Regions from separate parts of the Cryobacterium sp. TMT2-10 genome, predicted to be linked through region 1. Evidence: predicted binding sites of a transcription regulator. Region 1 holds the regulator's gene; each other region holds the start of a gene.
The links. The regulator LexA, encoded in region 1, represses DNA repair genes until DNA is damaged. The targets are predictions, from matches to a motif close to TCGAACANNTGTTCGA.

Region 1 (10,280 bases):
GCGCCGCTGCGCATCCGCCGCACCATCGCCGGCGACGCCTGGGACCGCATTCAGGCCGAGGCCTGCGGCGTGCCCAGCCACGGCGGGGCCTCCGGCGGGGCCGGCGCGGTCTCCCTCGGGCTGCCCACCCTGCGGGTGGGCTCGCCCGCGGCCACCGGGTCCAGCACCACGCCCATCTACGACGTCACCGACGGGGAGCGCTAGGCGGGTGCCGGGCCCGAAGCCCGGAACCGTCACCGGTCCAGCCGTCACCGACGCAGCCGGCGCCGACCCGGCCGGCACGGGCACGGCGCCCGCCGTCGACCCGACGCTCATCGTCATCGTCGGCCCCACCGGCACGGGCAAGTCCGAGTTGTCCCTCGACCTCGCCGCGCGACTGGCCGAGACCGGGCGGCCCGCGGAGATCGTGAACGCCGACGCCATGCAGCTCTACCGCGGCATGGACATCGGCACCGCGAAACTGCCGGTGGCCGACCGTCGCGGCATCCCGCACCACCTGCTCGACGTTCTCGCGGTGACCGACGAGGCCACCGTGGCCCGGTACCAGACCGAAGCCCGCGCCGCGATCACCGACATCGTGGGGCGCGGTCGGGTGCCCATCCTGGTCGGCGGATCGGGCCTCTACGTGTCGAGCGTGGTCTACGACTTCCGATTCCCCGGAACCGATTCCGAGCTGCGGGCCCGGTTCGAGGCCGAACTCACCGCGCAGGGACCCGGGGCCCTCTACACCCGGCTGAAGGCCGTCGACCCGGATGCCGCGGCCCGGATCGGCGCCAGCAACGGGCGGCGCCTCGTTCGTGCGCTCGAGGTAGTCGAAATCACCGGGGCCCCGCACACCGCGGCGCTGCCCGACGCCCCCGTGTACTGGATGCCCGCGCTCACACTCGGGCTGCGCGCACCCCGGGCCGAACTCACCCCGCGGCTCGACGCGCGGGTCGAACGGATGTGGGCGGACGGGCTCGTCGACGAGGTCGAGGGCCTGATCCCGGCCGGGATCGAAACCGGCGTGACCGCCAGCCGCGCCATCGGCTACGCGCAGGCGCTCGGCCAGCTCACCGGCACCCTCACCCGGTCGGAGGCCATCGAGACGACCCAGCAGATCACCCGCCGGTACGCCCGTCGCCAGGTGTCCTGGTTCAAGCGGTCCCCGCAGACGCACTGGATCGACGCGTCGGCCCCCGATCGGCTGGACCGCGCGCTCGCGCGCCTGGCCGACCCGGCCCGGCCCGCCGAGCACTGGGCCGCGGACTCGCCGTCGTAAACTTGGTTCCCATGGGAACTGATCTGAACTTCACCAAGGGCCACGGCACCGGGAACGACTTCGTGCTCTTCGCCGACCCCGACGGGCAGATCGAGCTCACCCCGGACCAAATCCGGGCCGTCTGCGACCGCCGTTTCGGGATCGGCGGCGACGGCATCATCCGTGCCGTGCGCTCCCGCAGCCTGCCCGCCGGGGCGGCGGCCCTCGCCGAGGACGACCAGGCGGAATGGTTCATGGACTACTGGAACGCCGACGGCACGGTCTCGGAGATGTGCGGCAACGGCATCCGGGTCTACACCCGGTTCCTGGTCGAGCAGGGTCTGGCCGTTCTCGAACGCGGTGAGACGCTCAGCATCGGCACCCGCGGGGGCGTGCGCGATGTGCAGCGCGGCGCCGCCGGCTATCAGGTTGACCTCGGCCGGTGGCGGCTCGACGGTGGAGAGCCGCTCGTTCGAGCCAGGAACCTTCCCGTCGCCCGGCCCGGCCTGGGCATCAACGTGGGCAACCCGCACGTCGTCGTCGCCCTCGCGGACGAAGACGAGCTGCTGGGCGCCGACCTGACCGTCGTGCCCCAGCTCGATCCCGCCCCGGCCGCCGGAGCGAACGTCGAATTCGTGCTGCCCGGCGACCCGCTCGTCGTGAACGGGGTCGGACGCATCCGGATGCGCGTGCACGAGCGCGGCAGCGGCGAGACGCTGTCCTGCGGCACGGGCGCCGCGGCCGCCGCCCTGGCCACCCGGCACTGGGCCGGCGCCGGGGCCCCCCACCAGTGGCAGATCGAGGTCACCGGGGGAGTGCTGGGCGTGCGCATGTTCCCGACCGAAGACGGCGAGCACGTCTCCCTGTCGGGCCCCGCGGAGCTCGTCTTCGACGGGGTCTTCCGCCTGAACTGAGTCGCCGCCTGAACTGACCTGCGCGGCGCGCTAGCGGGGCTGCTCGGCCTGCCGCTGGACCCGAAGCACGCGGAAGCCCTTGCTGATGGCCCGGCGAGACGTGGTGAATTCCGAAGGAAGGTCGCCGTCGAGCCAGCGCTGCAGGGAATCGGAGCCGAGGTTGCGCTGCACGACCAGCCAGGCATCCGAGTCCGGCTCCAAACGCGGCAACCAGGTGCGCAGCATCGAGTGCAGCTCGGTCTTGCCGACCCGGATCGGCGGGTTGGACCAGATGGTGCGGAAACTGACGTGGGCGGGAACCTGCTCGGGCAGGACCGCCGTGACGTTGGTGAGGCCCAGCTTCTCGGCGTTCAGGCGCACCAGGTCGAGCGCGCGTTCGTTCACGTCGACGGCCCAGATCGTGGCGCGGGGCGAGGCGAGAGCCAGGTGCAGGCTGATCGGGCCCCAGCCGCAGCCCAGGTCGAGGAAGTCGCCCCCGGGCGGCGGGGTGGGCGCGTTGTTCAGCAGAACCTGGGTGCCGGTGTCGATGTGGTCGGGGCTGAAGACGGAATTGGCGGTGGTCAGCTCGCGTTCCTGGCCTCCCAGTTGTACGCTCACCTGACGGAGTTTGAGGGTGCTGTCGGGTGCCGGGGTGAAATAGTGGTCGGAAGGCATAAAGGGAACTTATCCTGCTTCGAGGAACTAATGTTAAAGCAATGACTGAGTCAAACTTGCCAGGCGACACCGACGACGTGGTCGCACGCGTCCTCGCCAGCGCCGACAGCAAAGCCGCCGGATACTCACTGTTCCGCAGCGGCAGCGCGCAGGCCCTGCAGGCCGAATCCGCCGAGTCGCACGACGGTGAGGGCCACGACGGCGCGCAGCTCGACCGGGAAGACCGCAACGCCCTGCGCCGGGTGCCCAGCCTCTCCACCGAGCTCGAGGACGTCACCGAGGTCGAATACCGCCAGCTGCGGCTGGAGAACGTGGTGCTGATCGGGCTGTACACCCACGGCACCGTCGCCGACGCCGAGAACTCGATGCGGGAACTCGCTGCGCTGGCCGAAACCGCCGGCGCGACCGTGCTCGACGGCCTGATGCAGCGCCGGTCCAAGCCGGACGCCAGCACCTACCTCGGCAAGGGCAAGGCCGAAGAGGTGGCCGGCATCGTCAAGGCGATGGGCGCCGACACAGTCATCGCCGACACCGAGCTCGCGCCCAGCCAGCGCCGCGCGCTCGAGGACGTCGTCAAGGTCAAGGTCATCGACCGCACCGCCGTGATCCTCGACATTTTCAGCCAGCACGCGAAGAGCCGTGAGGGCAAGGCACAGGTCGAACTGGCCCAGCTCGAATACCTCCTGCCGCGCCTGCGCGGCTGGGGCGACTCCATGTCCCGCCAGGCCGGTGGACAGGTCGGCGGCGCGGGCGCCGGCATGGGCTCGCGCGGCCCCGGTGAGACCAAGATCGAACTCGACCGCCGCCGCATCCACACCCGGATGTCCCGGCTGCGCAAGCAGATCCTCGAGATGAAACCCGCCCGCGAAGCCAAGCGGGCCAACCGCAAGCGCAACGCCGTGCCATCCGTTGCCATCGTCGGCTACACGAACGCCGGCAAGTCGAGCCTGCTCAACCGCATCACCCGGGCGGGCGTGCTCGTCGAAAACTCCCTCTTCGCCACCCTGGACGCCACCGTGCGCAAGTCCACGACGGCCGACGGGCGCCTGTACACCCTGACCGACACCGTCGGTTTCGTGCGCAACCTGCCCCACCAGCTGGTGGAGGCGTTCCGGTCCACTCTCGAAGAGGTCGCCGACGCCGACGTCATCGTGCACGTCGTCGACGGTTCACACCCGGACCCGTCGAGCCAGCTGTCGACGGTGCGCGAGGTGATCGGCGAGGTCGGCGCACGGGAGATCCCCGAAGTGGTGGTCTTCAACAAGAGCGACCTGATCAGCGACGACGACCGGCTCGTGCTGCGCGGCCTCTGGCCCCAGGGCATCTTCGTGTCGGCGCGGAGCGGCGAGGGCATCGAGGAACTGCTCGCCGAGATCTCCGACCTGCTTCCTCGACCCGGCATCCGGCTGGACCTGCTCATCCCCTACGAGCACGGCGACCTGATCGCCCTGCTGCACGACCAGGGGCAGGTGCTCGCGACCGAGTACGCCGAGACGGGCACCCGGGTCACGGCCCTCGTGACGGCCGAGATCCAGCCGCAGTTCGCGGATTTCGTCGTGCTGCCCGCCGTCACCGACTGACCGCGTCACAATCCGTCACCGACTGGCGACGTCCCGCGCGGCGTTGTTAGAGTGTCTCCAATCGTTGCCGCCGAGGTCTGTCCTCGGTGGCATGGAGCGACAGCCGAGCCCGGCGCCCGCCCGCGAACACCCGCCAGGCGCGCCCGGCGGTCCGCGGCCGCCCGGCCAGCCCAGTGCCTGGCACTGGCTTCTGTCGAATGAGGAACACATGTCCACCACTTCGGAGCCCGACTGCGGGAGGATCCCGTTCTCTTTCGAGCTGTATCCACCGAGATCGGATGCCGCCGCAACCGCCCTGCACGCGACCATCGCCACCATGGCCTCGGCCGGGCCGGACTTCATCTCGGTGACCTATGGGGCGAACGGGTCCTCCCGCAGCTCCTCGCTCGAGGTGCTCACCCACATCCTGAAGACCACGACGGTCGATCCGATGGCCCACCTCACCTGCGTGGGCTCGTCCAGCCTGGAGGCGAGCCGGCTGATCCGCGAATTCCTGGATGCCGGCGTGCGCAGCTTCCTCGCCCTGCGCGGGGACCCGCCCGAGGGCGCCGGCGAGGGCGAGGCGTTCCTCGGCGACCTGGGCAGCGCGGCGGAACTGGTGCAGCTGATCCACCGGGTGCAGGCGGAGCGGGTGCCCTATCGGGAGACGGTCATCCCCGGCATCCCGGGCGCCCGGGCGGTGAAGACCGAACGGGAGAAGGTGCGTATCGCCGTCGCCGCGTTCCCGAATGGTCACCCGCGGTCACGGTCCACCTCGCAGGACATCGACACCCTGCTGGCCAAGCAGGCCGCCGGGGCGAACCTCGCCATCACCCAGCTGTTCTTCCACGCCGACAACTATCTGAGCTTCATCCAGCGGGCCCGGACGGCCGGGGTCGAATTCCCCATCCTGCCCGGGATCATGCCGGTCACCAGTCCGGCCCGGCTGCGCCGCATCCTCGAGCTCTCCGGCGAGGAGCTGCCCTCCGAGCTGGCCATCCAGCTCGAAGTGGAGCCGACCCGGGAGGGACAGCGGGAGATCGGCACCCGTCACGCCACCGACCTCGCCCGTGAGCTGATCGCGGGCGGCGCCCCCGGCCTCCACCTGTATGCCTTCAACCAGGCCGACACCGTTCTCGCCGTTCTGGCCGGGGCCGGTCTGATCAAACCCGTCCTCGGTTAGACGGAGCGCAGGACGGCGACGACCTTGCCGAGGATCTCGGCGTGGTCGCCGACGATAGGTTCGAAATTGGAGTTCCGCGGGAGCAGCCAGGTGTGACCATCGCGCTGGCGGAAGACCTTGACGGTGGCTTCGTTGTCGAGCATGGCGGCGACGATCTCGCCGTTCTCCGCCGTCTTCTGCTGACGCACCACGACCCAGTCGCCGTCCATGATGGCCGCGTCGATCATGGATTCGCCCGCGACCTTGAGCATGAACAGCTCGCCCTTGCCCACCAGCTGGCGGGGGAGCGGGAAGATCTCGTCGATCTGCTGTTCCGCGGTGATCGGGATGCCGGCGGCGATGCGCCCGACGAGGGGGACCATCGCGGCGTCGCCCACCTGGGCGCCCGAGTGGAAGCTTTCCGTGCTGCTTGACGAGGCATCCTCGGGCGACTGCGGAATCTCGATCAGCACCTCGAGGGCGCGGGGGCGATTGGGGTCCCGGCGGAGGTACCCGCTCAGCTCGAGCTGGTTGAGCTGGTGCGTGACGCTTGAGAGCGAGGACAGGCCGACGGCGTCGCCGATCTCGCGCATGCTCGGCGGGTAGCCGCGCTGGCTGACCGAGCGCTGAATGACGTCCATGATCGCGAGCTGTTTCTCGCTCAGGCTCTTGCGCCGTCTCGTCCCGCTTTTTTCGCGGGGGCCGCTGGGGTCTTGGGCCACGATTGTCGCTCCTCGTCTCGGGCTGCGCGCGGCCCCGGTAGGCGGTGATCACCGGGCCGCGAGCGAATGTCGGGGGTGCCTGATTGTGTTGCAACCAGACACTCGAAACTGTATCCACCTCCGCGCGGATAGACAAACATTCATTCGAGTGTGTCGCAAGTTTTTTTGAGGAATTTCTTCAAAAGGGCTTGATTGTTCGAATAATCGAATATACATTCGGAACATAGGTTCGCATCCGGCTCTCCCGGCCGAGAGCCGGATGCGACTTAACACAGGAGGTTCGACATGAGCACTGCATTCACCATGAGTTCTGCCCTCGGTCTGAGCGGCGCACTCGATCTGAGCACCGCACCCGACGCGAGCGCCGCCCAGGGGCTGCGCGTCGCCACCGGGCGCAGCACCCTGCGCATCACCCGGCGCGGACGCATCGTCCTGACCATGCTGGTTTCGGTTCCGCTCGTCGCCACGGCACTGGCCGTCGCCCTCAACGGGGGCATCGCCGTCGCCGAGAATTCGAACGTGGGCGGTCGTGTCGCCACGGCCTTCGAGTACGTGACCGTCCAGTCCGGGCAGTCCCTGTGGGAGCTGGCCGAGACCGTCGCCCCGACCTCGGACCCGCGTGAGGTGATCGCGGAGATCGTCAGCCTCAATCAGCTGCCGTCCGACAGCGTGCAGCCCGGTCAGCGTCTCGCCCTGCCGAACGAGTACTGACCTTTTCAGTAATATGGGGGGAGTGACCAGTCTCAACGACCTGCCCCTCCGTGACAATCTGCGCGGACTCACTCCCTACGGGGCGCCCCAGCTTCATGTTCCGGTGGCCTTGAACGTGAACGAGAACACGCACGGCATCCCCGCCGCGGTGGCCGACGACATCGCCGCGGCCCTCGCCGTGGCCATCCGCACGGTCAACCGGTACCCGGACCGCGAGTTCACCGAACTGCGGGACTCCCTGGCCCGCTACCTCGGGCACGGGTTGACCCGGAACAACATCTGGGCGGCCAACGGCTCCAACGAGGTGCTGCAGCAGGTGCTGCAGGCGTTCGGCGGCCCCGGCCGCTCCGTTCTGGGCTTCGCGCCGACCTACTCGATGTATTCCCTGCTCGCCTCCGGCACCGGAACCCGCTGGATCGCCGGCGGTCGCGACGCTGACTTCGAACTGTCCCCGGCCACGGCCGTCGAATGGGTCGACCGGGTGGCACCGGACCTCGTCTTCCTGTGCTCCCCGAACAACCCCACCGGCACCCCCCTCTCCCTGGAGACGATCGAGGCCGTCTACAACGCGACCGACGGAATCGTCGTGGTCGACGAGGCCTACGCCGAGTTCGGTCCGGATGGCTCGCCCAGCGCGATGAGCCTGCTGCCCGGGCGCGAGCGTCTGCTCGTGTCCCGCACCATGAGCAAGGCCTTCGCCTTCGCCGGGGCCCGCGTCGGCTACCTCGCGGCCGACCCGGCTGTGACGGATGCCCTGCGCCTGGTTCGCCTGCCGTACCACCTGTCTGCGCTCACCCAGGCGGCCGCGGTGGCCGCCCTGGCGCACTCGCCGGAGATGCTCGCCATGGTCGACGACATCCGTGGCCAGCGGGACCGGCTCGTCAGCGAACTCGCCCGCCTCGGCTACACCCCCCTCCGCAGCTCGAGCAACTTCGTTCTCTTCGGCGGCGTGGAGGACCCGCGGGCGACCTTCGAGGCGCTCCTGGCCCTGGGCATCCTCGTGCGCGACATCGGGATCAGCGGTCACCTCCGCGTCACGGCGGGCACCGAGGCCGAGACCACGGCCTTCCTCGAGGCCCTCGAGGGCCTCGGACGGCAGTGAACACCCCGGGCCAATAAACTAAACGGCATGAGCTTCTCTTCAGCGTCCACCTCGCCCCGCTTCGCCCACCTGCAGCGTGAGACGAGCGAGTCCAGCATCGACCTGTCGCTCAACCTCGACGGCACCGGTGAATCCGACATCCAGACATCCGTGCCGTTCTACGACCATCTGCTCACCGCGTTCGCCAAGCACTCCCTGACCGACCTCACCGTGCGCGCCCGCGGCGACATCGACATCGACGTGCACCACACGGTGGAGGACGTCGGTATCCTGCTGGGCCAGGCCATCAAGCAGGCCCTCGGTGACAAATCCGGCATCTCCCGCTACGGCGACGCCCTCGTGCCCCTCGACGAGGCCCTCGTGCAGGCGGTCGTCGACATCTCCGGCCGCCCCTACCTTGTGCACACGGGAGAGCCGGACGGCTTCGAGTACCACCTGATCGGCGGCCACTTCACCGGGTCGATGGTGCGTCACGTGTTCGAGGCGATCGCCTTCAACGCCGGCCTGACCGTGCACGTGACCGTGCAGGGCGGCCGCGACCCGCACCACATCGCCGAGGCCGAGTTCAAGGCCTTCGCCCGCGCCTTCCGGCAGGCCAAGGCACTCGACCCGCTCGTCTCCGGCATCCCGTCGACCAAGGGTGCGCTGTGACCAGCGTCGTCGTCTTCGACTACGGCACGGGCAATGTGCACTCCGCCGTGAAGGCGCTCGAACTGGCCGGGGCCGACGTCACCCTGACCCGCGACCGCAAGCAGGCGCTCGAAGCCGACGGGCTGGTCGTTCCCGGCGTCGGCGCGTTCAGCGCGGTCATGGACGCCCTCAGGGAGGTCAGGGGCGACGAGATCATCGACCGCAGGATCGCCGGCAGCCGGCCGGTCCTGGGCATCTGCGTGGGCATGCAGGTCTTGTTCGAGCACGGCGTCGAACGCGGCGTCGACACCGAGGGTCTGGGCGAGTGGCCCGGCACCGTCACCCAGCTGCGCGCGCCGGTGCTGCCGCACATGGGCTGGAACACCGTCACGCCCGACCCGGACTCCGTCCTGTTCCGGGGGCTCGAGGGTGAGCGCTTCTACTTCGTGCACTCCTACGCCGCGCAGGAGTGGACCCTGGAGGTCATGCCTCCCTTCCCGAAGCCGCGCCTGACCTGGGCCGAGCACGGGGGCCCGTTCCTGGCCGCGGTCGAGAACGGACCGCTCGTGGCCACCCAGTTCCACCCGGAGAAATCCGGGGAGGCGGGCATCCGTCTGCTCTCGAACTGGCTCGGCTCCCTGCACGACTAGCCGGCCGGCGCTGCTGCCCCGTCTCATCCGGTCAGCGCCCCGCCGTGACCGGCCCCAACCCGCGACCATCCGCACCGATTCCCCCGAACTGAGGACCACCATGACTCCGAACACCCCCGCTCCGCGTCTCGTTCTGCTGCCGGCCGTCGATGTGGCCGACGGCAAAGCCGTGCGCCTGACCCAGGGTGAGGCCGGCACCGAGACCAACTACGGCGACCCCGTCGACGCGGCCCTGGACTGGGCTCGCCAGGGCGCAGAGTGGATCCACCTGGTCGACCTGGACGCCGCCTTCGGCCGCGGCACCAACACCGCGGTGATCCGCGACGTCATCCGTGAGGTCACCGGGGTCAAGATCGAGCTCTCCGGCGGCATCCGCGACGACGCGTCGCTGGACGCGGCCCTGAACGCGGGCGTGAGCCGGATCAACCTCGGCACCGCGGCGCTGGAGAACCCGGAGTGGGCGGCGCAGGTCATCGCCCGTCACGGCGACGCCGTCGCCGTCGGCCTCGACGTGCGCGGCACCACCCTCGCGGCCCGCGGCTGGACCAAGGAGGGCGGCGACCTCTGGCAGGTCCTGGCCCGCTTGGAGGAGGCCGGCTGCTCCCGCTACGTCGTCACCGACGTGACCAAGGACGGCACCCTGCAGGGCCCCAACATCGACCTGCTCCGCCAGGTGATGGAGCGCACCGACAAGCCGGTCGTCGCCTCCGGCGGCATCTCCAGCCTGGACGACCTCCGCGCGCTGCGCGAGCTCGTGCCCCTCGGCCTCGAAGGCGCGATCGTGGGCAAGGCCCTGTACGCGGGGGCGTTTACCCTGGGCGAGGCGCTGGATGTCGCGGGCGCGTAACCTCGGCTCGACCGGCCTGCCCGGCGGACCTGGCGGAGCGGGCGGACCCGGGGGGCCTGGTGACTCCGCCGGGCAGCCGTGGGCCGGCC
Region 2 (10,280 bases), on a different contig from region 1:
CGCCGCGATCAGGTCGCTCCTGACCAGGGTCAGGTCGCTGGCCTCGATGGCGACATCGGTTCCGGTTCCCATCGCGATGCCAAGGTCGGCGGTGGCCAGGGCCACCGCGTCGTTGACGCCGTCGCCCACCATCGCGACGACGCGTCCCTCACCCTGCAGGGCCCGGATGATCTCTGCTTTCTCGGCCGGGAGCACACCGGCGCGGACGTCCGTGATGCCGACCTCGGCGGCAACGGAGGCCGCGACGGTCTCGTTGTCGCCGGTGAGCAGCACGGGTCGGAGGCCGAGACGCCGGAACTCCGCGATCGCGGCGGCACTGGTGTTCTTGACTACGTCGGACACGGCCACGATCCCACGCGCCTTGCCGTCCCAGGCCACGGCGACCGCGGTGCGGCCCTGGCCCTCGACGACGGCGAGCGCGGCGCGGAGCTCGGAGGGGAGGGTGATGGCCCACTGCTCGGTCAGCCAGCGCGGCCGCCCGACCAGCACGACCCGTCCCTCGATCAGCGCCTGCACGCCGAGCCCGTCGGTCGAGGCGAACGATTCGGGGGCCGGCAGCGCTCCGACCCGGTCGCGAGCACCGGACACGATGGCCTGGGCGATCGGATGCTCTGACCCGGTCTCCGCTGCTCCGGCGAGCGTGAGCAGTTCCTTCTCGTCGACGCCAGCCACGGGCACGGCCGCGACGAGCGTCATCCGGCCGGTCGTGACCGTGCCCGTCTTGTCCAGCACGATGGTGTCGACCCGGCGGGTCGATTCGAGGATCTGCGGCCCCTTGATCAGGATGCCCAGCTGGGCACCGCGCCCGGTGCCCACCAGCAGGGCGGTCGGGGTGGCCAGTCCGAGCGCGCACGGGCACGCGATGATCAGGGTCGCCACGGCCGCGGTGAACGCCACCACGGTGCCCGCGCCGAGCAGGAGCCACGCGACCAGGGTGGCCAGGGACAGCGCGATCACGATCGGCACGAAGATGGCCGAGACCCGGTCGGCGAGGCGCTGCACCTCGGCCTTGCCGGTCTGGGCCTGCTCGACCAAGCGGCCCAGCTGGGCGAGCTGGGTGTCCGCGCCGATGCGGGTGGCCCGCACGACCAGGCGGCCGCCCGAGTTCAGGGTGGCGCCGACGACGGCGTCGCCGGGGCCCACCTCGACCGGCACGGACTCGCCGGTGAGCATGCTGGCGTCGATCGCCGAGTTGCCGTCGACGACGGTGCCGTCCGTGGCGATCTTCTCGCCCGGACGCACCACGAACAGGTCGCCGACGACCAGGGACGAGGTCGGCACGGTGATCTCGTGGCCGTCCCGCAGGAGGGTCGTCTCCTTCGCCCCGAGTTCGAGCAGGGCCGTGAGTGCCGCGCCGGACTGTTTCTTTGCCCGAGCCTCGAAGTAGCGCCCGGCCAGGATGAACACGGTGACGGCGGAGGCGACCTCGAGGTAGATCTCGTCCGCTCCCCCACCCGGGCTCGCGGTGAAGCTGAAGGTCATGGTCATGCCGGGCATGCCGGCCATGCCGAAGAACAGGGCGTACAGGGACCAGCCGAGCGCGGCGAGCACGCCGATGCTGATCAGGGTGTCCATCGTCGCCGCGCCGTGGCGCAGGTTGGCCCACGCTGCGCGGTGGAACGGCCAGGCTCCCCAGACCGCGACCGGAGCCGCAAGGGTGAGGGCCAGCCACTGCCAGTTCGTGAACTGCAGCACCGGGATCATCGACATCAGCACGACCGGCGCGGCCAGGACACTGGACAGGATCAGCCGCCGGCGCAGGGCGGCCACCTCGAGGTCCTGCGCGGTGGGGGCTCCGGGAGCGTCGGGCTGCTCTGCCTGCGGCGGCCGCGGTCGGGCGGCGGTGTACCCGGTCTCCTCGATCACGGCGATGGCCTGGTCGACCGTGGTGCCTTCCGGTACGAAGAGGCTGGCCTTCTCGGTGGCGTAGTTGACCGACGCCTCGACGCCGGGCATGCGGTTCAGCTTCTTCTCGATCCGGGCCGCGCAGGACGCGCAGGTCATGCCCCCGACAAGGAGGTCGACCTGTTCACCGCGCGCCGGGCTCGAACCGGCTGGACGTGGACCAGCGGGGATCGGACCGGCAGGGATCGGACCGGCCGGTGTCGGACTCACGGGGACAGTGCTCACGGCGTCAGCTCAGACGGATTCTGAGACGAGCTCGTAGCCTGCCTCATCGATGGCGGCGGCGACGGCGGCGGGATCGAGCGGACCTGTGCTGGCGACGGTGACCAGGGAGACGCCACCCGCCACGAGGTCCACGTCCACGCTCTCGGCGCCGCCGAGCTTCGACAGTTCTGCGGTCACGGCGGCGACGCAGTGCGAGCAGGTCATGCCCGAGACATGGAGAGCGGTGGTCGTCGCGTCGTTCTGCTGGGTATTCTGCTGGGTTGTGAACATGGTTCAACTATACCCCCAGGGGGTACTGGCGGAATGAGAATCCGAGCGACCCTGGATCCGCTGCGTGGCTTTGTCCGTGTGAGACTGACAGCCAGGACTCGTGAAGGAGCAACACAGTGGACGACCCGCGCGCCAAAATGGAGGGCAACAACCTCCTCAATCTCGGAGCACCGCACCTCGACTGGTCGAAGACCCCCGGTCGCAGGCCCGGATTCTGGCTGTCTGCGGCCAGCGTCGTGCTCGCCGTCCTGCTCCCGTTCCCGGCCGCCATCGCCGCCGGGCTGGGTCTGTCGTTCGCGATGCAGGCATTCCAGGTGATTCCAGCGGGCGCCCGCGGGCGTGGGCTGGTGATCACGTCCCTGGCTCTGGCTTCGGCGACGATCCTGGTGGTCGTGGCCCGGACGATCGCAGCGATTCTCTTCTAGAACGCCTGCTCAGAAGGGCGGTGGGTCGACGTCCGCAGCGGGCTCCACAGGTTCGAACGGGACCGCCGGATCCGACCGGTAGTTCAAACCGCTCGGCGCCGTCCAGTCCAGCACTCCCCCGGCTTGCTGGGTCACCGTCCAGTTCGTCTGCGTCTTCAACCGATGATCCGGAGCACACAGGCACGCCAGATTGTCGTAACGGGTCTCCCCGGTGTGCTGCCACTCGTGACCGTGATCCACCTGGGCCCGCACCGCCGGCCGGGTGCAGCCCGGGAACCGGCAGGTCCCGTCCCGGATCTCGATCAGCCGCCGCAGGTCTTTCGGGACCCGGTACTGATCCCGGCCCACCGAGAGCATCACCCCCGTCTCCGGATGAACCAGGATCCGCGTGAAACTCGGCGCCCCCGCCGCCAGCAACCGGGCCGTCTCCGGATCGATCGGACCGTACCCCTCCAGCAGCCCCGGTTCCTCACTCTTGCCCAGCAGAGTCAGAACCGGCACGGTCACGTTCACCGTGGCCCGCACACCCCGGCCGAGGCCCGCCGGCGTCACCCCGTCGACCATCAGGTCCGCGAACACATCCGCCCGCAACTGCGCCAGGGTGCGCTCCTCGTCCAGCCCCTGCAGGCTCGCCGCCATGTCGCTCACCCGGGTGAATATGGCCTGAGCCACCGGCATCGGCTGATAACTGTGCAGCCAGCCCATGCCGTCCTGCGCGGGCTCGAGCACCAGAACCCGGTCGGCCTCGCACTTTCGCCGGCGCACCGTGATCGACTCCGGATGCGTCCGTTCCCGCACCCTTCGGGCCACCCGGTCGAACTGAGCCACCGTCACCCGCTCCGCGACCGGAAGCACCTCGGCCTCGAAACTCGCCCCGGCCTCCTCGGGCAGTGAATTGGCCTGCTCGATCAGCACCCGGGCATGCGCGTAACTGATCCGGCCGGCCGACAGAGCGTCCCGGGTCGCCATGAACGCCCCCGAGAGGGCCTCGCTCTTTGCGAGAAGATTCGACGCGGCCGCCTGCGACACGTGGAGCGCGCAGGCCAACTCGGCGATCGCCGTGCGATGGGCGATCTCGAGCGCATCCCACCTTGACCCCAGCACACCCGCCGAGACCGCTGAATGCGGGCGGCCGACCTCGTCGTCAGCGTCGTCAGCGTCGTCAGCGGTCACACCGTGCTCGACCGACCGCGCGACCAGAGCGCGCCGGGTCCGCTCACGCTCCGCGTTCGCCTCGGTCTCGAAACACCAGGACCGCACGCGCTCCACCGCCTCGGCCCGCGCCGCGGACACGGATGCCAGCAGTCGATCGGCGGCCGCGGCCGCCCCGACCAACTCGGCCAGCATGCCGACCCGGCGGTCGAGGAACCGCAGTTCGCCCGCAGCCGGGCCGGCTGCCTGCAGACCGGTTGCGTACAAACCGGCATCGTCGAATTCCTCAACGTCAAAGAAGGCCTCGGCGTCGAACTCGAAGCCAGGACCGCCGGCGCTGTTCCGGAACGCCGGGCCGGTCAGGGTGTCGAACGCGGCCAGGGCGTCCAGCGTCGTGGTGCTCTCATTTCTGAGGTTCTCCATGCGACCAGAATATCACGATCCAGAACACAGGTGTGAAATAATGTCAACTATTTACCGCTTAGTTTAGAACTGAACGACGATACTTTCACTCGGCGTCATCCCGGATCAGCGCGGCGAGCGCAGCCGGCCCACCGCCGGCAGGAAGCGTCCGATGTGGGCGCCGTACGCGGCGTAGTCCGGATGCTCGGCCACCAGCATCCGTTCCTCCCACCGGGCCTTGCCGGCCAGGAGCAGCAGGAGGGCAACCCAGGCCACCAGGTGCCCGACCGAGGCGCCGATCAGTGCAAGACCAAGCGCGCCCGCGATGAGTCCGGCATAGATCGGGCTCCGCATGAGCCCGTAGACGCCGGTGGTGACCAGGGGCGCGTGTTCACGCGGGACCGGGCTGGCCGTCAGCGCCGGACCGAGACCGACCACGCCCAGCACGGCCAGAACCGCGCCGGCCAGGCAGAGCGCGGCCGAGGCCACGGCGACGACAACGGTGACCGGCCACAGAGAACCGTGGGGCAGGAACGCCAGCGCCGCGAGCAGCACGAATTGTGCGGACACCAGGCCGACCGCGAGCGCGCGTTTCATGATTCGAGGCTCCGCCCGCGGGGTGCGTGCGGGCGCTATTGAGCGGGGCCGACCCGCGCTAGGTTCATGTCATCGACTGGCCGACGAACGGAAGAGAGTGCCGACGTGGACTCGCAACAGATGCCCCTGCTGATCGCGGTGCTCGCCGCCCTGGTCGACCTGGCGATCCGAATCGCCGCCATCATCGTCATACCGCGCAATCGGAAGCCGACCGCGGCGATGGCCTGGCTGCTGGCGATCTTCCTGATCCCCTTCGTCGGCATTCTGTTCTTCCTGCTCCTGGGCAGCTCCAAACTGCCGAAGAAAAGGATGGAGAAACAGGCCGAGATCAACAGGTCGATCGCCGACAGTGTCGCGGGCATGGACCTCACGGACGGCAGGACCGAGTGGCCGGACTGGTTCGCATCGGTGGTCACCCTCAACACCGGCCTCGGCGCCGTGCCACTCGTCGGCGGCAACACTGCGCACCTGATCGGCGACTACCGGGCCTCCATCGCCGCCATGACCGCCGAGATCGACGCCGCCACGACGTTCGTGCACGTGCAGTACTACATCGTGTCCCTGGACGACACGACGAAGGACTTCTTCGCCGCGATGGAGGCGGCCGTCAAGCGTGGGGTGACGGTTCGCCTCCTGGCGGACCACATCGCCTCGATCCGCACGGTCGGCCATGCGGCGACGTTCGCCGAGCTCGACCGAATCGGGGTGATGTGGAGCTTCATGCTGCCGGTGCAGCCGTTCAAGGGCAAATACCAGCGGCCCGACCTGCGCAACCACCGCAAGATCGTGGTCGTCGACGGGCGGGTGGGCTTCATGGGCTCTCAGAACCTGATCGATCGCAGCTATCTCTCCGCGAAGAACCTGAAACGCGGGCTCCAGTGGCAGGAGCTGGTGGTTCGGGTGACCGGGCCCGCCGTCAGCGGTATGAACGCCGTCTTCCTCTCCGACTGGTACAGCGAGACCGACGAGAAGCTGCTCGACGAACGGGTTCCCGCCGCCGCTGTTCCCCGTGACACGTCCCCGGAGGCCCTGGAGTGCCAGGTCGTCCCCAGCGGTCCGGGCTTCGAGGGCGAGAACAACCTGCGGCTCTTCCTCGCATCGCTCTACACCGCCCAGAAACGCATCATCATCACCAGTCCCTACTTCGTTCCCGACGAGGCCATGATGTACGCCATCACGTCGTCGTGCCAGCGCGGCCTGGAAGTGCAGCTCTTCGTGTCCGAGATCGGCGACCAGGGGCCCGTCTACCACGCCCAGCGTTCCTACTACGGCGCGCTCCTTCAGGCGGGCGTGCGCATCTGGCTGTATCCGGCGCCGTACATCCTGCACGCCAAGCACCTCTCCATCGATGAGGACGTGGCCGTGATCGGGTCGAGTAATATGGACATCCGTTCTTTCAGCCTCGACCTGGAGGTGTCGCTGCTGGTGCGCGGCGCTTCGTTCGTCGCCCAGATGCGGGAGGTCGAAGAGGGCTACCGGACGCTCAGCCGCGAACTCACCCTGGCGGACTGGAACCGGGAACCCGGGCGGGCCACGGCGCTGGACGGTCTCGCCCGGCTGACCTCGGCCCTGCAATGACCGGGTGAGGGGGGTTTCACCATGGCGGAGACAGGCGGGCTGACCTCGGAGGAAGCCGCACGACGGCTCGCCCAGGACGGCCCGAACCTGCTCCCCCGACTGGCCCGCCCCTCCCCCCTGCGCGAGCTCGCCCGCCAGTTCACGCACCTGCTCGCGCTCCTGCTCTGGGCGGCCGCCGGGCTCGCCCTCCTCGCCGGCACGCCCGTGCTGGCCGTCGCCATCGTGGTGGTGATCGTGTTCAACGCCGTCTTCGCGTTCGCCCAGGACTACCGGGCAGACCGGTCCACCGAGCGGCTGCGGGCACTGTTGCCCAGCAGCACCCGGGTGCGCCGGGACGGCCGCATGCGCACGATCGACCCCGTTGATCTTGTGCGCGATGATGTGGTGCTGCTCAGCTCCGGCGACCGGATCGCGGCCGACATGGAGCTGACGGAGGCCAACGAGCTCGGCGTGGACGAGTCCATGGTGACGGGCGAGAGCGAGCCGGTGCGGCACGACCGAGGAGAGCTCCTCAGCGCGGGCACGTTCGTGGTGCAGGGCGAGGCGGAGGCACGGGTGACCGCCACCGGGGCGACGACGACCCTGGCCGCCATCTCCGCGCTGGCGCGTTCGGCGACCAGGCCGCCCAGCCCACTGACCCACGCGCTCAACCGGGTGGTGCGGACCGTGGCCGTGTTCGCGGTCACCACGGGCGTCGTCCTGGGCATCGCCGGCGTCGTGATCGGGCTCCGGCCGGTCGATGCCTTCCTCTTCGCGGTCGGGGTCGCCGTGGCGCTCGTCCCCGAGGGCCTCCTGCCCACCGTGACGCTGTCCCTGGCCCGCGGCGCCCAGACCATGGCGCACGAGCAGGCCCTGGTGCGCCGGCTCGACGCCGTGGAGACCCTGGGCGCGACCACGTTCATCTGCACCGACAAGACCGGCACCCTCACGCAGAACCGGATGTCGGTGGTCGAGATCTGGACCCCCGGGGGCCTGGTGCGGGTGCAGGGCGACGGCTACGAGCCGACGGCGACCATCACCGGGCCAGCCGAGGCCACGACCCTGCTGCCGGGCCTGGCGGCATCCGCCGTGCTCTGCGTGACCGGACGGGCCGTGTCGCACGCCGGCAAGTGGCAGGCCGAAGGCAACCCGCTGGACGCCGCGATCTTCGCCCTCGCGATGCGGTGCGGGTGGCAGGACGACCCGAGCCGGCCCGTGACCCGCCTGCCCTACACGGCGAAACGGATGATGAGCTCCGCCGTGCTGGCCGGCCGGGCCAGCACCATCGGCGCGCCGGAGCGGGTCTTCGAGCGGTGCTCCCGAGTGCCGGAGGAGGCACACCGCGCGCTGTCGCGGATGACGGCCACCGGCCAGCGCGTGCTGGCGGTGGCGGGACGCCCCTGGTCGGCCACCCCGACCGAGGAGGCCGTCGAAACGGACCTGGAGCTGCTCGGCCTGCTCGGCCTGGAAGACCCTCCCCGGCCCGATGTGCACGAGGCGCTGCAGGCCTGCCGGGACGCGGACATCCGCGTGATCATGGTCACCGGTGACCACCCGAACACGGCCGAGGCGGTGGCGCGGGAGGTCGGCCTGCTGCAACCGGGCGGCGCCGTCCTGGGCTCGGGGCTTCCCGAGGATGACGCCGAGCTCGGCGAACTGCTCGACCACCGGGCGGGAGCCGTCGTGGCCCGGGTTACGCCCGCGGACAAGCTCCGCATCACCCGGGTGCTCCGGGAGCGCGGGCACGTGGTGGCGATGACCGGCGACGGCGTCAACGACGCGCCTGCCCTGCGGGAGGCCGACGTCGGGGTCGCGATGGGCCGGAGCGGCAGCGACGTGGCCCGGGAGGCGGCCGACCTCGTGCTGCTCGACGACCATTTCGGCACCATCGTGACCGCCGTGCGGCTGGGACGGGCGACCTTCGCCAACGCGCGTCGCTTCCTCACCTACCACCTCACCGACAACGTCGCCGAGCTTGCGCCGTTCGCGGTCTGGGCGTTGACCGGCGGCCAGTTCCCCCTGGCGATCGGGGTGCTCCAGGTGCTCGCCCTGGACATCGGCAGCGACATGCTGCCCGCGCTGGCGCTCGGGGTGGAGCCGCCGAGCAAGCGCGTCATGCTCGGCCCGGTGCGCTCGCGGTCGCTGATCGACCGCCCGCTGGTCTGGCGGGCGTTCGGGGTGCTCGGCCCGGTCGAGGCGGCCGCCTCGCTCGGCGGGTTTGCCGCGGTGCTGGTGCTGGGCGGCTGGTCGTGGGGGCAGCAGGTCGCACCCGGGCTCCTGGCCGCCGCGTCGGGCACGGCGTTCGCAACGATCGTGGTCGCTCAGATGGCGAACGCCTTCGCCTGCCGCAGTGAGGCGATCCCGGCGTGGGGGCTCCCTTTCCTGGGCAACCGTTCCCTACTGGCCGCGGTCGCCGCCGAACTGCTCCTGCTGCTGGCCTTCCTCGGTATCCCGGCCGCGAGCGGGCTCCTGGGCGGCGGCTGGCCTCCCCCGGCCGCCTGGCTCTTCCCGCTGGCCGGCGCCGTCCTGGTCATCCTGGCCGACGCCGCCTTCAAAGCCGTGCTCCGACGCCGGCGCCGCGGCCGCGCCGCGTAACGGTAGCGCCGGCCGGTTCCACTAATCCCCGCCAATCCCCGCCAATCCCCGCCGAACCGTGACTTCGGACCCTGTTTTTCGTCCGTTCAGGGGCGCTACTCACGGTTCGGCGAGTCTGGCGGCTGGTCTGGCGGCTGGTCTGGACGGCGGGGCCGGGGAGCCGCGGCGCGTAACAGAGCGCGTAACAGAGCGGGACCGGCGCCGGGGCCTCGGTATTCTTGAGCGCATGAAGCTGACAGCACTCGCCACCCTGACCCTGGTGGGGGCGCTGGCATTGAGCGGATGCTCCACCAGCCTTCCCGAGACCGGCTCGACCCCGGCCGCCTCCGCGGCCACGGCCGCGCCCACGGACGGCTCCTGTGCCGGGGTGAGCGTGGTCGTCGACTTCGGCTCCCTCGACGCCGCCCGGATCACGGACTGCGTCGACACCGGCGCGGCCGGCACCGTTGCCGCGAGCGAGGTTATGAAGTCGGCCGGCGTGACGACCGAGGGAACCGTGGAGTGGGGCGACCAGGTCGTCTGCCGCGTCAACGACCGCCCCGCCGCCGCCGAGACCATCGAGATCGACGGAGAGGCCCCCTTCACCGAAGCCTGCCAGTCCATGCCGGCGGCCGCCGCCTACTGGGCGCTCTGGGTCAAGCCCACCGCAGACGCCTCCTGGGAGTACGCGTCGGAGGGTCTCGGCAGCCTCAAGCTGGAGCCGGGCCAGTCCGTCGGCCTCGTCTTCACGACCGGCACCGAGACACCCACGCCCGGCAGCTGATGTTACGGCTCCGCATGGCCCCCCTGCGCTCCGCGGCGTTGCTCGCGGTCGCGTTCGTGGCCCTGCGGGTCGTCTACCGGGTCGTCTTCGGCGGGGCATCCGGCGGCGGCGCGGTGCTGCTCGACCTGCCGCGCATTCCGCTCGGCGGGCCGTTCGCGCACATCGCGCTGCTCGGACCCGTCAGCACGGGGGGCCTCTGGAACGCGGCTCAGAGCGCGCTGCCCTTCGCCGCCGTCATCCTCGCGTTCGGTGTGCTGAACGCCGTCGTCGACGTGCGGCGCTTCTTCGCCCGAGGCGCCGCCCGGGGCCCGCTGCGCGCCCTGTCCCGGTCGCTCGTGATCGCGTGGGCCACGTTCCCGGCGCTGATCGCCTCGGTGCGGCGCGTTCAC
Region 3 (10,280 bases), on a different contig from region 1:
GAGCCGATTCCGTTCGAGGTGGAGACGCTCGTTCTCGACCTCGAACCCGAACGCCGTGCCGTGCTCTACCCGGTGCTCGACACCGTGCGCGACGCCATGCCGAAGGGCTACCGGCTCGGCGTGTACGGCGGCATCCTCGGCTGGGTGGTTCCGCTGGAGACGTACCCCGACACGTACAACAAGCAGCCGCTCGCCTACGTCAGCCTGGCCGCGCAGAAGAACTACAACTCGCTCTACCTGATGGCCCTCTACAGCTTTCCCGAGAAAGATGCCGCGTTCCGCGCCGAGTGGGCCGCCACCGGCCGCACTCTGAACATGGGCAAGAGCTGCGTGCGCTTCAAGACGCTGGCCGACCTGGATCTCGATCTTGTCGCCCGAGTCATCGCCAAAGTGTCCGTTGAGGAATTCATTGCCAACTACGAGCGCGTGAAGTCCAGCGCCTGAGCCGTTTCGGCCCGAGTCGCGGGCCAACCGTTACCTGTGGTGCCCGCGTTCCGGCGGGAGGAATCCGTTACCGGCGTTACACTCGAAAGTGTGAATCCAATGGCGAATGTCGATGTCGTTCTTATTGGTGGCGGCATAATGAGCGCCACCCTCGGTACCTTGATCAAGCAGTTGCAGCCCGACTGGAGCATCGAGATCTACGAGCGACTGGGGGAAGTCGCGCAGGAAAGCTCGAACCCGTGGAACAACGCGGGCACCGGCCACGCCGCTCTGTGTGAGCTGAACTACATGCCGGAGGCGAAGGACGGAACCGTCACCGCCGAGAAGGCCGTGGCGATCAACGAGCAGTTCCAGATCAGCCGCCAGCTGTGGGCGCACCTGGTCGAGACGGGCGCGCTGCCGGAGCCGAAGAACTTCATCAACTCCACCCCGCACATGACGTTCGTGCACGGAAAGTCCAGCATCGAATACCTGCGCAAGCGGTTCGCGGTGCTCAAGGACCAGCCCCTGTTCCAGGGCATGGAGTACAGCGAGGACCCGGCCGTGATCGGCACCTGGACCCCGCTCCTGACCAGGAAGCGCCCGAAGAACGACAAGATCGCGGCGACCCGGATCGTGTCCGGCACCGACGTCGACTTCGGCGCCCTCACCCGTTACCTCTTCGATTCCCTCGCCGCCGCGGGCGCGGGCGTGCACGTGAACCAGCAGGTCACGGGCGTCAAGCAGCTTCCGGATGGCACGTGGAACCTGAACCTGCGCCGCCTGGTCGGCAACCACCCGAGTGCGGTGAACGCCCGGTTCGTCTTCGTCGGCGCGGGTGGCGGCGCCCTGGCGCTGCTGCAGCAGAGCGGCATCCCCGAGATCAAGGGTTTCGGCGGCTTCCCGATCAGCGGCCAGTTCCTGCGCACCACGAACCCGAAGCTGGTCAGCCAGCACCACGCCAAGGTCTACGGCAAGGCCGCCGTGGGCGCCCCGCCGATGTCGGTGCCGCACCTCGACACCCGCGTGGTCGAGGGGGAGACCTCGCTATTGTTCGGGCCCTACGCCGGCTTCACGCCCAAGTTCCTCAAGTCGAGCACCTGGTTCGACCTGCCGTTCTCGATCCGCACGCACAACATCGGGCCGATGCTCGGTGTCGCCGCGCACAACTTCGGCCTGATGAAGTACCTGATTGGCGAGGTTTTCGCCTCGAAGAAGACGAAGCTCAAGGCGCTGCAGGAGTTCATCCCCACGGCCAAGATAGAGGACTGGGAACTCATCACCGCCGGCCAGCGCGTGCAGGTGATGAAGAAGGACCCGAAGCTCGGCGGGGTGCTGCAGTTCGGCACCGAGGTCATCACCTCGGCCGACGGCACCATCGCGGGCCTGCTCGGCGCGTCCCCGGGTGCGTCCACGGCGGCCCCGATCATGGTGGACCTGATCAAGCGCTGCTTCCCCGACCAGTACCCGGCCTGGGAGCCCAAGCTGCGCGAGATGATCCCGAGCCTCGGCACGAAGCTGTCCGACGACCCGGCCGCCGCGGCCGCGTCCCTGGCCGCCACCGCGAAGACCCTGAACCTCACCGCGTAGTCCTTCCGCCCGTCCCGCCCGTCCCGCCCGTCCCGCCCGTCCCGCCCGTCCCGCCCGCGGTCCGCGGGCGCGGGCGGCGGTGCTCCTGCTGCTACCCACCGAAGTGCAGTCGGAGACGAGGCCCCCTGTGGCCAACTCAGGAGATCCGCGACGCCTCGCCCCGACTCCGGCACTGGTCCGCGGCCGCGGCGGCGCCAGTGCACCAATTCTCCTGAGTTGGCCACGACCGCAGGCCGGCCCCGCCGCAGCCGATCACCAGTCGAGCACGCACGCGGATAGCCGCAGCATCCGCTTGCATCTCTCTAGAACGTGTGTTCGAATAGGTGCATGCGGTGGAGCGGACAGGAACTCACGACGGAGCAGGCGGGCGCCCTGCCCGGACTCGCCCGCCTGAACAACCTGGTGCGCAGCGTGCGCACGCCCGAATTCGCCGGGATCACGTTCCACGAGGTGCTGGCGAAGTCGGCCCTGAACCGCGTGCCGGGCCAGAGCGCGATGCCCTTTGGCTGGACCATCAACCCCTACCGCGGCTGCTCCCACGCCTGCACCTACTGTTTCGCCCGGCCCACCCACACCTACCTCGACCTCGACGCGGGCACAGACTTCGACAACGAGATCATCGTCAAGGTGAACGTGGCCGAGGTGCTGCAGCGGGAGCTGAAGAAGCCAACCTGGGGCCGGCATCCGGTGGCGCTCGGCACCAACACCGACCCGTACCAGCGCGCCGAGGGCCGCTACCGGCTGATGCCCGGCGTGATCGCCGCGCTCGCGCAGTCCGGCACGCCGCTCTCCATCCTGACCAAGGGCACGCTGCTCCGCCGCGACCTCGACCTGCTCGTCGAGGCGAGCGAACTCGTCCCCGTCGACCTGGCCCTGTCGATCGCCATCTACGACGACGAGCTGCAGCAGGCGGTCGAGCCGGGCACCCCGTCCACGGTCGCGCGCCTGGCCACGGTGACGGCGGTGCGCGAGCGCGGACTCGACTGCTCGGTCTTCATGATGCCGATCCTGCCCTTCCTCACCGACACGAAGGCCCACCTCGACGAGGCGCTGCGCCAGGCGAAGGATGCCGGTGCGTCGAGCATCATGTACACCGCGCTCCATCTACGCCCGGGCGTGCGGGACTGGTACCTGCAGTGGCTGGCCCGCGACCACCCGGAGCTGCTGCCGCGCTACCTCGAGCTCTACGCCAAGGGCGCCTATGCGCCCAAGGACTACCGGGTCTGGCTGGCCGCCCGAATCAAACCCCTGATCAAGGCGCACGGACTGCAGCGTGGGCTGGAGGATCCGTCCACCGGCGGCGTGCGCTCGACGGCGCTCGGCCGTCCCGCCACGCCCGGCAGGGGTACTGGCCTGGCGGGCAGCGGCGCCGGTGCCGGCCGCGGTACCCGGAGCGGCGCCGGCCGCGACTCGGCGAATACCGCCGTGCGGCGCTCACTGATCGCCGAGGAGCTCCCGCCCGAGTTGAGCCCGACTCTCTTCTGACCGACCGCCCCGACTCCGGCGAACAGGCCGCGAACGAATGCCCCGCCCCGAACGAATTCGGCGGCGACCGGCCCAGATCGGCGCGGCGTCAGACCTGGGGAATCCGGCACGTTTCCGTGCCGCCCGGCAGACGGTGGCGGTTTCGGTAGAACACCGATTGGACCCGGTTGAGCAGCAAGGAAGCGACCGGGGTCATCATTACGCGTCCGAAGAACGGATACGGGTTGCGAGCCGTGAGCAGCATCCCGGCCATCGCGCCCACACCGACCACGTGACTGCCATCGGCCCGCACGAGCACGGGGCCTTCGAGGCAGGTCGCCAGGGTCACGCCGAGCGCGTCCAGGTCGACCGACTGGTACGTTGCGAAAACAATCTGCGGCGCGATCCGGCGCTTCATGCGGTCGACTGCGTTTTGGCACAGGCCGCAGTCACCATCGAATAGAAAAAGCGCTGTCGTCAAGGTGGAACCCTTCGTCGTCGGTACTCCAGCGGCACGCTGCCGCGCCAACCTTCACCAAGTATACCCCTGGGGGTATGCTCGGAAGCCGCCTGCGCCCGGATGCCTCAACCCGGCCATCACCCTTCGAGCGGATGCCCCGGCCCCGAACGAATTCGACGGAGATTTTGCCCAAATCAGGCGCACAGCAGGCGAGAACGCATGTTTTCGCCAAAATCTCCGTCGAATTGGTTAGAACGACGGGCAGCTTGCGCCCCGAACGGGGAACACGGCCGCCGAAATGGGATACTCGACCGATACACACCCGCACGAACGCGCCGCAGAACGTACCGCAGATCGCGGTGCAGCACACGTGCGACCACACCAACACACACGCACCACACGCACCACACGCACCACACGCACCACACGCACCAACACGAACGGAACAGTAATGACGCTTGGCTTGCCAGACCACCTGGTGGCGAGAACCATCAGTCACGCCCTCGCGCGTGCCTCGCACTGGTTCGGACTCACCTGCCTCGCCGGCGCACTGCTCGCCCTGCTGGCCCTGAACTTCGCCCACCGCCCCACCGCCACCGCCGCCACCGCCTCCACCGCCTCCACCATCTCCACCACAACCTCCGCCGCCCTCTGGCTCACCATCCTCGCCCTCCTCGCCATGGCCGGCTTCCTGATCGAGCTCTCCCTGCGCCGCACGGTCACCCTGACCATCGCCTACCTGATTGTCGGCAGCGGCTGCATCTACCTCTTCACGGTCACCATCCTCGGCATGCCCGACGTGTTCCCGTTCTCGAACCTGTTCCTGGTGGCCCTGCCCAAGCTGGCCCTGATCATGGTCGGCGGCGCCGGCACCGGCGCCCTTGCCGGCGTGCTCTGGAGCACCCTCGGCTTCGTGCTGGCCGAAGCCGTCACGGTGCTCGCCGCCCTCCAGACGCAGGTGCCCTACAGCCCCGACCCCTTCACCATCTCCACCTACCTGTTCCTCGTCGGCGTGCTCCTCTTCGCCCATTTCGCCCGCCGCCAGGCCGCGGCCCAGACCGCCCTGCACCGGGCCGTCCTCGCCGATCGGGCCCGCCTGCTGCGCCACGACCTCGACCAGCGCGCCCTGGCCCGCACCCAGGACACCACCCTCACCGAGCTCGTCGCGCTCGCCCGCGCGCACGCCGGCCCGCTCAGCCCGAACCTGGCCGGCAGCATCCGTGCCACCCTGCAGACCCTGCGCGGCACCGACTGGCTGACCGACGCCGACCAGCGCAGCGTTGAGCCGTCCGCGGGCACGGATGCCTGGCTCACCAGCGAGGTCTACGCCGCCATCGAGCGCAGTCGCGATCGCGGCCTCGTGGTCGAAGTCACGGGGGAGCGCGCCGCCCTCGGCCGCCTCGACCCGGTCAGCGACCGCGAGCTCGGCCTCGCCGTGCAGCAGTGCCTGACCAACGTGATCCTGCACTCGGGCATCGTGGCCGCCGAGGTCGTGATCGAGAGCGAACTCGACAGCATCTCCCTGATGGTGATGGACGCCGGCCGCGGCTTCACCGAATCCGAAACCGGCTCCGACCGCCTCGGCCTGCGCCAGGCCGTGCGCCACCGCATCGAACGCCTGGGTGGTTCGGTGAGCATCCTCACCCGCCCCGGCGCGGGCACATCCGTACTTCTGAACGTGCCGGTCCCCATCTCAGACCCGATCACGACGGATGCCGCAACCCTCGGCGAGCAGGCCCCCCGATGACCGCCGCCACCCCCGGCGCCAGCACCGCCCCCGAAACCGCTCCCATCCCCACCACCGCGGCCACCCCCACCCCGCTCGCCCCCGCGACGCCCACCCCGCGCACCCTCACCCAGCAGCGGCTCGACCCGCTGGGCACCCTCGCCACCTGGCCGCTCGCTCCGGTCATCGCTACGGTCGTTTTCGGCTACGCGGCGCTGGCCACGTCGTGGCAGGCCGACCAGTCGCGGTATCCGGTGCTCGTCGGGCTGGCCCTGCTGGCCATCGCCGGCGCGGCCGCCACCCTCGTCATCGGCACCCGGCCGTCCGAGCCGCCGTTCCGGCTCGGCTCTCACCTGGCCATGATCGGCCTCGCCGTCAGCGCCTACCTGCTCGACCAGGCGTCCCGCTGGGGCGCGAACACCCTCCTGCAAGACGACTTCGGACCCGTCGCCATCGGCCTCCTCCTGCTTGCCCTCGCCCCGTACCGCCCGTGGCGGGAGATCACCCTGTCGGCGGTGGCGGCATCCGTCATCGTCGCCGCCGTCACCGTGCCGCAGGCCCCATTCCTCGCCATCACCGTGCCGCCGGCCGTCTACGCGGTCGTGTCGGTCACCCCGGTTTTGGCCCTTGGCCTGGCCGCGGCCGCCTACTCCCGCCGCATGGTGCGCCTGCTGCTGGCTTGGCAGACGGATGCCCGCCGCGCCATCGCCGAACGCACCGAGGAGTCGCGCGGCCGAGTCGTGCGTGCCGTGGTCGGGCAGCAGCTCGCCGACCTCGAAACCGGCGTCTTCCCCCTCTTCACCGACGTGCTCGAACGCGGCGAGGTCACCAAGGCCGACATCGCCCGGGCCAACGAGCTGGCCGCCCGCGTGCGCCGTTCACTCGTGCAGGACATCGACCTGACCTGGCTGGACGCCGTCATCGCCCGGGAGCGCGCCCGGCTGGTCGAGCGCGGCCTGGATCCGCTCTTCGTGGTCGCCGACCCCGAGCACCGCGCCCTGCGCTTCGGACCCGACCAGCGCGCCGCCACCGCCGCCCTGATCAGCCTGCTCTGCGCCGCCCCCGGCTTCGACCCGCGCAGCCTCGTGGTGCAGGTCGCCGACGGGGCCCGGCCGGCCGCTCCCGGGCGCGCCGGGCAGAGCGAGCAACCCGCCGAACCCGAGCAACCCGCCGAACCCGAGCAACCCGCCGAACCCGAGCAGCCCGCCGAACCCGAGCAACCCGCCGAACCCGAGCAGCCCGCCGAACCCGAGCAACCCGCCGAACCCGAGCAGCCCGAGCCCACCCAGCCCGAGCCCGCCGAGCAGCCCCAGCCCGTGCCCGCCGGCATCGTCGACACCGTCACGATCCAGGCCGGACTCGACCTGCCCGCCGGCCAGGCCCGCGCCCTGCTCCGCCCCTACCTGGCCGTGTTCCGGGTCGTGTTCCCGCGGGTGCGGGTCACGATCAGCCGGCCGCTGGTGATGCTCGACTTCGGCGACCGCCGCCCGGCGCCCCGGGTCCGCCTCCGCCGCCGCCCAGTACGCTGAAGGAAGACTTCAGCAACCCAGCACGACCCCAGCACGACCCCAGCACGAGCACCAGCACGACCCGAACACAACCAGCCGAGGGGGCACCCACCGCATGGCCAAACTGTATTTCCGTTACGGAGCCATGAACAGCGGCAAGAGCACGTCCATGCTCCAGGCGGCCTACAACTATGAGGAACGCGGCCACAAGGTGCTGCTGACCAAGCCGTCGGTCGACACCAAGGGCGACCGCGGCATCCTCTCGCGCCTGGGCGTCACCCGGGGAGTCGACTACCTGCTCACCCCCGAGACGGATGCCTACGCCTCCTTCCAGCAGCACCGCACCGAGGTGCTCGCCGCCACCGGCCTCGACGTGAGCTGCCTGCTCGTGGACGAGGCCCAGTTTCTGACCGAGTCGCAGGTCGACGACCTGCTGCGGATCGCGATTCTTCAGAACATCCCGGTGCTGGCGTACGGCATCCGCACCGATTTTCAGACCGTGGCCTTTCCCGGCAGCCGCCGGTTGCTCGAGGTGGCGCACAGCCTCGAGGAGCTCAAGACGATCTGCCGCTGCGGCCGGAAGGCCGTGTTCAACGGGCGCCAGATCGACGGCGTCTTCGTCTTCGACGGCGCCCAGGTGGCGATCGACGGCGAGCAGGTCACCTACGAGTCCCTCTGCGGCTCGTGCTACCTCGAGGAGAGCGGCGGCGTGCTCAACAACCGCCGGCGTTCCGTGCAGGCCTGACCTGGCCTGGGGAGACCGTCAGGCCTCGGGTCGGCAGTCGATGATGAAGGCCATCAGCGTGGTGGCGTCCCCGGTGTCGAAGAGGGTGCTGAGGTGCTCGTTGTATTCGAGTCTGCGTCGAGCGGACACCGAGATGGCGTCGAATCCCGACGCCATGAGGTGGCCGGCCATCATCAGCCGGGACGTGCGTTTGTTGCCGTCGAAGTAGAACTGGGCCCGGGTGGCGGCACAGAAGTACGTGATGGCTTGCTCGCGCGCGTCCGGCAGGGTGTAGAGGTAACGGAGGAGGCGGTCGTGCTCGTCAATCAGAGTCTCCCCGTGCTCTCCAGGAGGGGACGCCTGGTAGGTTCCCAAATCACCCAGCCCGACAAGGCCTCCGCCGGTGACGTTGCCCTCTCCTCGAAAATGGACTGACTCGATTTCTTCATGCACGGCCACGCGGCGGTGCACTTCGTCGCTCACGTCTTTGGTGAGGGCGAAAGTACCGTCGCCGACGAGCGTGTCAACATAGTTGAACGCCTCCTGGAGGGCGAGGATCTGGTTCTGGTCATAGACCCGGTGCCCGCTCACCGTGACGCCTTCGAGGAGGGTCTGCACCTCGGGCAGGGTGTACGGGTTGCCTTCCAGCGACGCCGCATCCCAGATGTACTCCGGGAGGGCGGCCCGAAACCGGGCGCGGGCGCGGTCGGTGGCCGACTGTGGGAGCAGGTCCCAGGCAACGGATGCGGAGTCCCACACGATTCCTGTCGCCGCGCGCTGCTGATCGACAACGCTGCGGGGCAGGGAGCTCCCCGGCAGATCAGGTCGTGGCCGCGGCGGCTTCGTCCGCTTTTGGTACTGGTTTGACCCTCGGGCCCAGTTGTTGGGTGTGTCGGTCATGGTTCACCAGCTCCGTGCGATGGTTTCGGCTTCGTCTGCGAGCGCACCGCCGATGCCGAATGCGTCCACCAGGGTCTGGATGGGGGCGACCACCCGGATGCCGTCGTCGAGGAACGCGTCCACGTCCAAGTCGGCCGTGTACGGGACGACGATGAGGTCGGCCTCCTCCGGTCGGCACGGTGCCATGTGGGCCAGGCGCCGAACCAGGCGATGCGGGTCAGCGGTGTAGACCACGGACGGTCCGGCCGTGGGGCCGTCCGTGTCGGGGTTCAGCCTTCTGATGCCGCTGACCCCCGACAGGATCCATGGCGTTTCGCCGGCGCTGGCGGCCGCCGCGATCTTGAGCTCGTCCACGTTGCCGCACAGATATGTTGCGCCGGCGCGTTTCAACAGGGAGGAGCTCACGCCGGCAGTGCGAGCGATTTCGACGGGGTCACCGTTTGGCACCCAGCGGTGCAATCGGGCCTCCCAGTCGGCGACGGCCTTGTCCTTTTCGCCGGTCGCCGGCCCAGCCAGGATTTCCCGGGCAGCCCGGGCGGCGTTGACGTCCGAGAGCGGAGCGAGACTGATGTCCAGGTCGAAACCGGCGGCCAGGGCGAGTTCTCGGAGCGTGCCGACGGAGGGGTCGACCTGCGCGCCTTCGATGCGGTAGATCGTGGATTTGGACACGCCGGAGCGTAGTGCGAGCGCCCGCCGGTCAAGGCCGACGCTGGCTCGGAGGTCGTCCAGCAGCTGTCGCATATCCGGTACTCTACCTGAGTCATTCCCGTATATGGGACCTTGAATCGATATGTCCCATATTTGGGTCAGAACCTGATGCGGGCTAATCAAACCAAAGAAAACAGGGGAGAGGGGGCGCTCAAACGACACTGAGTCGTGAGCGCCCCACCAACCCCCCAGTTGATTTCCCAACTACAACGTAGGCGCGTTTTTCCCTCCTCACCAGCCGTCACTTTCTGTGGCACCCCAACGGGGGTGCTGCGCGGGGCACCCGAATCCTGTGCAAAACTGGCAGCGAAACCGCACCAGAACCGCAGCAAGCCGCACCAGAACAGCCGGTCACACGGCTCAACAAGACAACCAAACCCGCCATCGCCGAGCACCACCCATGCAAGGAACCTGATGTCCCGCTTCCGAGTCGCCCTGATCGATGACCACGAGATCGTCGCCCGCGGCTTCGCAAACCTCTTCTCCACCATCCCCGAAATCGAGGTCGTCGGCACCGTCGCGACCGTGACCGAGCTGCTCGAATCCGCTGCCTCGCAGGCGCAGCAGGTCGACCTGGTCATCCTCGACCTGCGGTTGTCCGACGGATCCCTGGTGGGCAGCAACGTGGATCGGCTGCGCGCCGCGGGGGCCGCCGTGCTCGCTTTCACCGGCGGTGATGACGAGGTGCTGATGCGGCACGCCGCGCGCAGCGGCGTGCTCGGCGTGGTGCGCAAGTCCGAGCCGACCGCGGTGCTGCTCGACGCGGTCACGCGCGCG

Region 2: E3T37_RS08165 (HNH endonuclease signature motif containing protein) is a predicted target of LexA. The motif match lies at 4,421-4,436, and genes of this name have one in related genera.
Region 3: E3T37_RS06080 (Rv2578c family radical SAM protein) is a predicted target of LexA. The motif match lies at 2,317-2,332, and genes of this name have one in related genera.

Annotation. Positions count from the first base shown of each region.
Region 1 is NZ_SOGW01000056.1:35,093-45,372, forward strand. Features, by position in the region: gene miaB (tRNA (N6-isopentenyl adenosine(37)-C2)-methylthiotransferase MiaB) at 1-204, shown strand, start outside; gene miaA (tRNA (adenosine(37)-N6)-dimethylallyltransferase MiaA) at 314-1,261, shown strand; gene dapF (diaminopimelate epimerase) at 1,273-2,154, shown strand; gene E3T37_RS06465 (class I SAM-dependent methyltransferase) at 2,185-2,808, opposite strand; gene hflX (GTPase HflX) at 2,850-4,388, shown strand; gene E3T37_RS06475 (methylenetetrahydrofolate reductase) at 4,597-5,550, shown strand; gene lexA (transcriptional repressor LexA) at 5,547-6,170, opposite strand; gene E3T37_RS06485 (LysM peptidoglycan-binding domain-containing protein) at 6,537-6,962, shown strand; gene E3T37_RS06490 (histidinol-phosphate transaminase) at 6,985-8,064, shown strand; gene hisB (imidazoleglycerol-phosphate dehydratase HisB) at 8,092-8,715, shown strand; gene hisH (imidazole glycerol phosphate synthase subunit HisH) at 8,712-9,344, shown strand; gene priA (bifunctional 1-(5-phosphoribosyl)-5-((5-phosphoribosylamino)methylideneamino)imidazole-4-carboxamide isomerase/phosphoribosylanthranilate isomerase PriA) at 9,445-10,191, shown strand; gene E3T37_RS06510 (SseB family protein) at 10,175-10,280, shown strand, end outside.
Region 2 is NZ_SOGW01000072.1:78,228-88,507, forward strand. Features, by position in the region: gene E3T37_RS08150 (cation-translocating P-type ATPase) at 1-2,004, opposite strand, end outside; gene E3T37_RS08155 (heavy-metal-associated domain-containing protein) at 2,140-2,400, opposite strand; gene E3T37_RS08160 (hypothetical protein) at 2,517-2,825, shown strand; gene E3T37_RS08165 (HNH endonuclease signature motif containing protein) at 2,835-4,400, opposite strand; gene E3T37_RS08170 (isoprenylcysteine carboxylmethyltransferase family protein) at 4,506-4,976, opposite strand; gene cls (cardiolipin synthase) at 5,097-6,554, shown strand; gene E3T37_RS08180 (cation-transporting P-type ATPase) at 6,576-9,128, shown strand; gene E3T37_RS08185 (hypothetical protein) at 9,355-9,891, shown strand; gene E3T37_RS08190 (ATP-binding cassette domain-containing protein) at 9,906-10,280, shown strand, end outside.
Region 3 is NZ_SOGW01000054.1:17,876-28,155, forward strand. Features, by position in the region: gene E3T37_RS06070 (DUF1801 domain-containing protein) at 1-444, shown strand, start outside; gene E3T37_RS06075 (malate:quinone oxidoreductase) at 535-2,013, shown strand; gene E3T37_RS06080 (Rv2578c family radical SAM protein) at 2,341-3,498, shown strand; gene E3T37_RS06085 (DCC1-like thiol-disulfide oxidoreductase family protein) at 3,587-4,006, opposite strand; gene E3T37_RS06090 (sensor histidine kinase) at 4,389-5,684, shown strand; gene E3T37_RS17070 (hypothetical protein) at 5,681-7,192, shown strand; gene E3T37_RS06105 (thymidine kinase) at 7,287-7,916, shown strand; gene E3T37_RS06110 (hypothetical protein) at 7,935-8,795, opposite strand; gene E3T37_RS06115 (helix-turn-helix transcriptional regulator) at 8,799-9,536, opposite strand; gene E3T37_RS06120 (response regulator transcription factor) at 9,918-10,280, shown strand, end outside.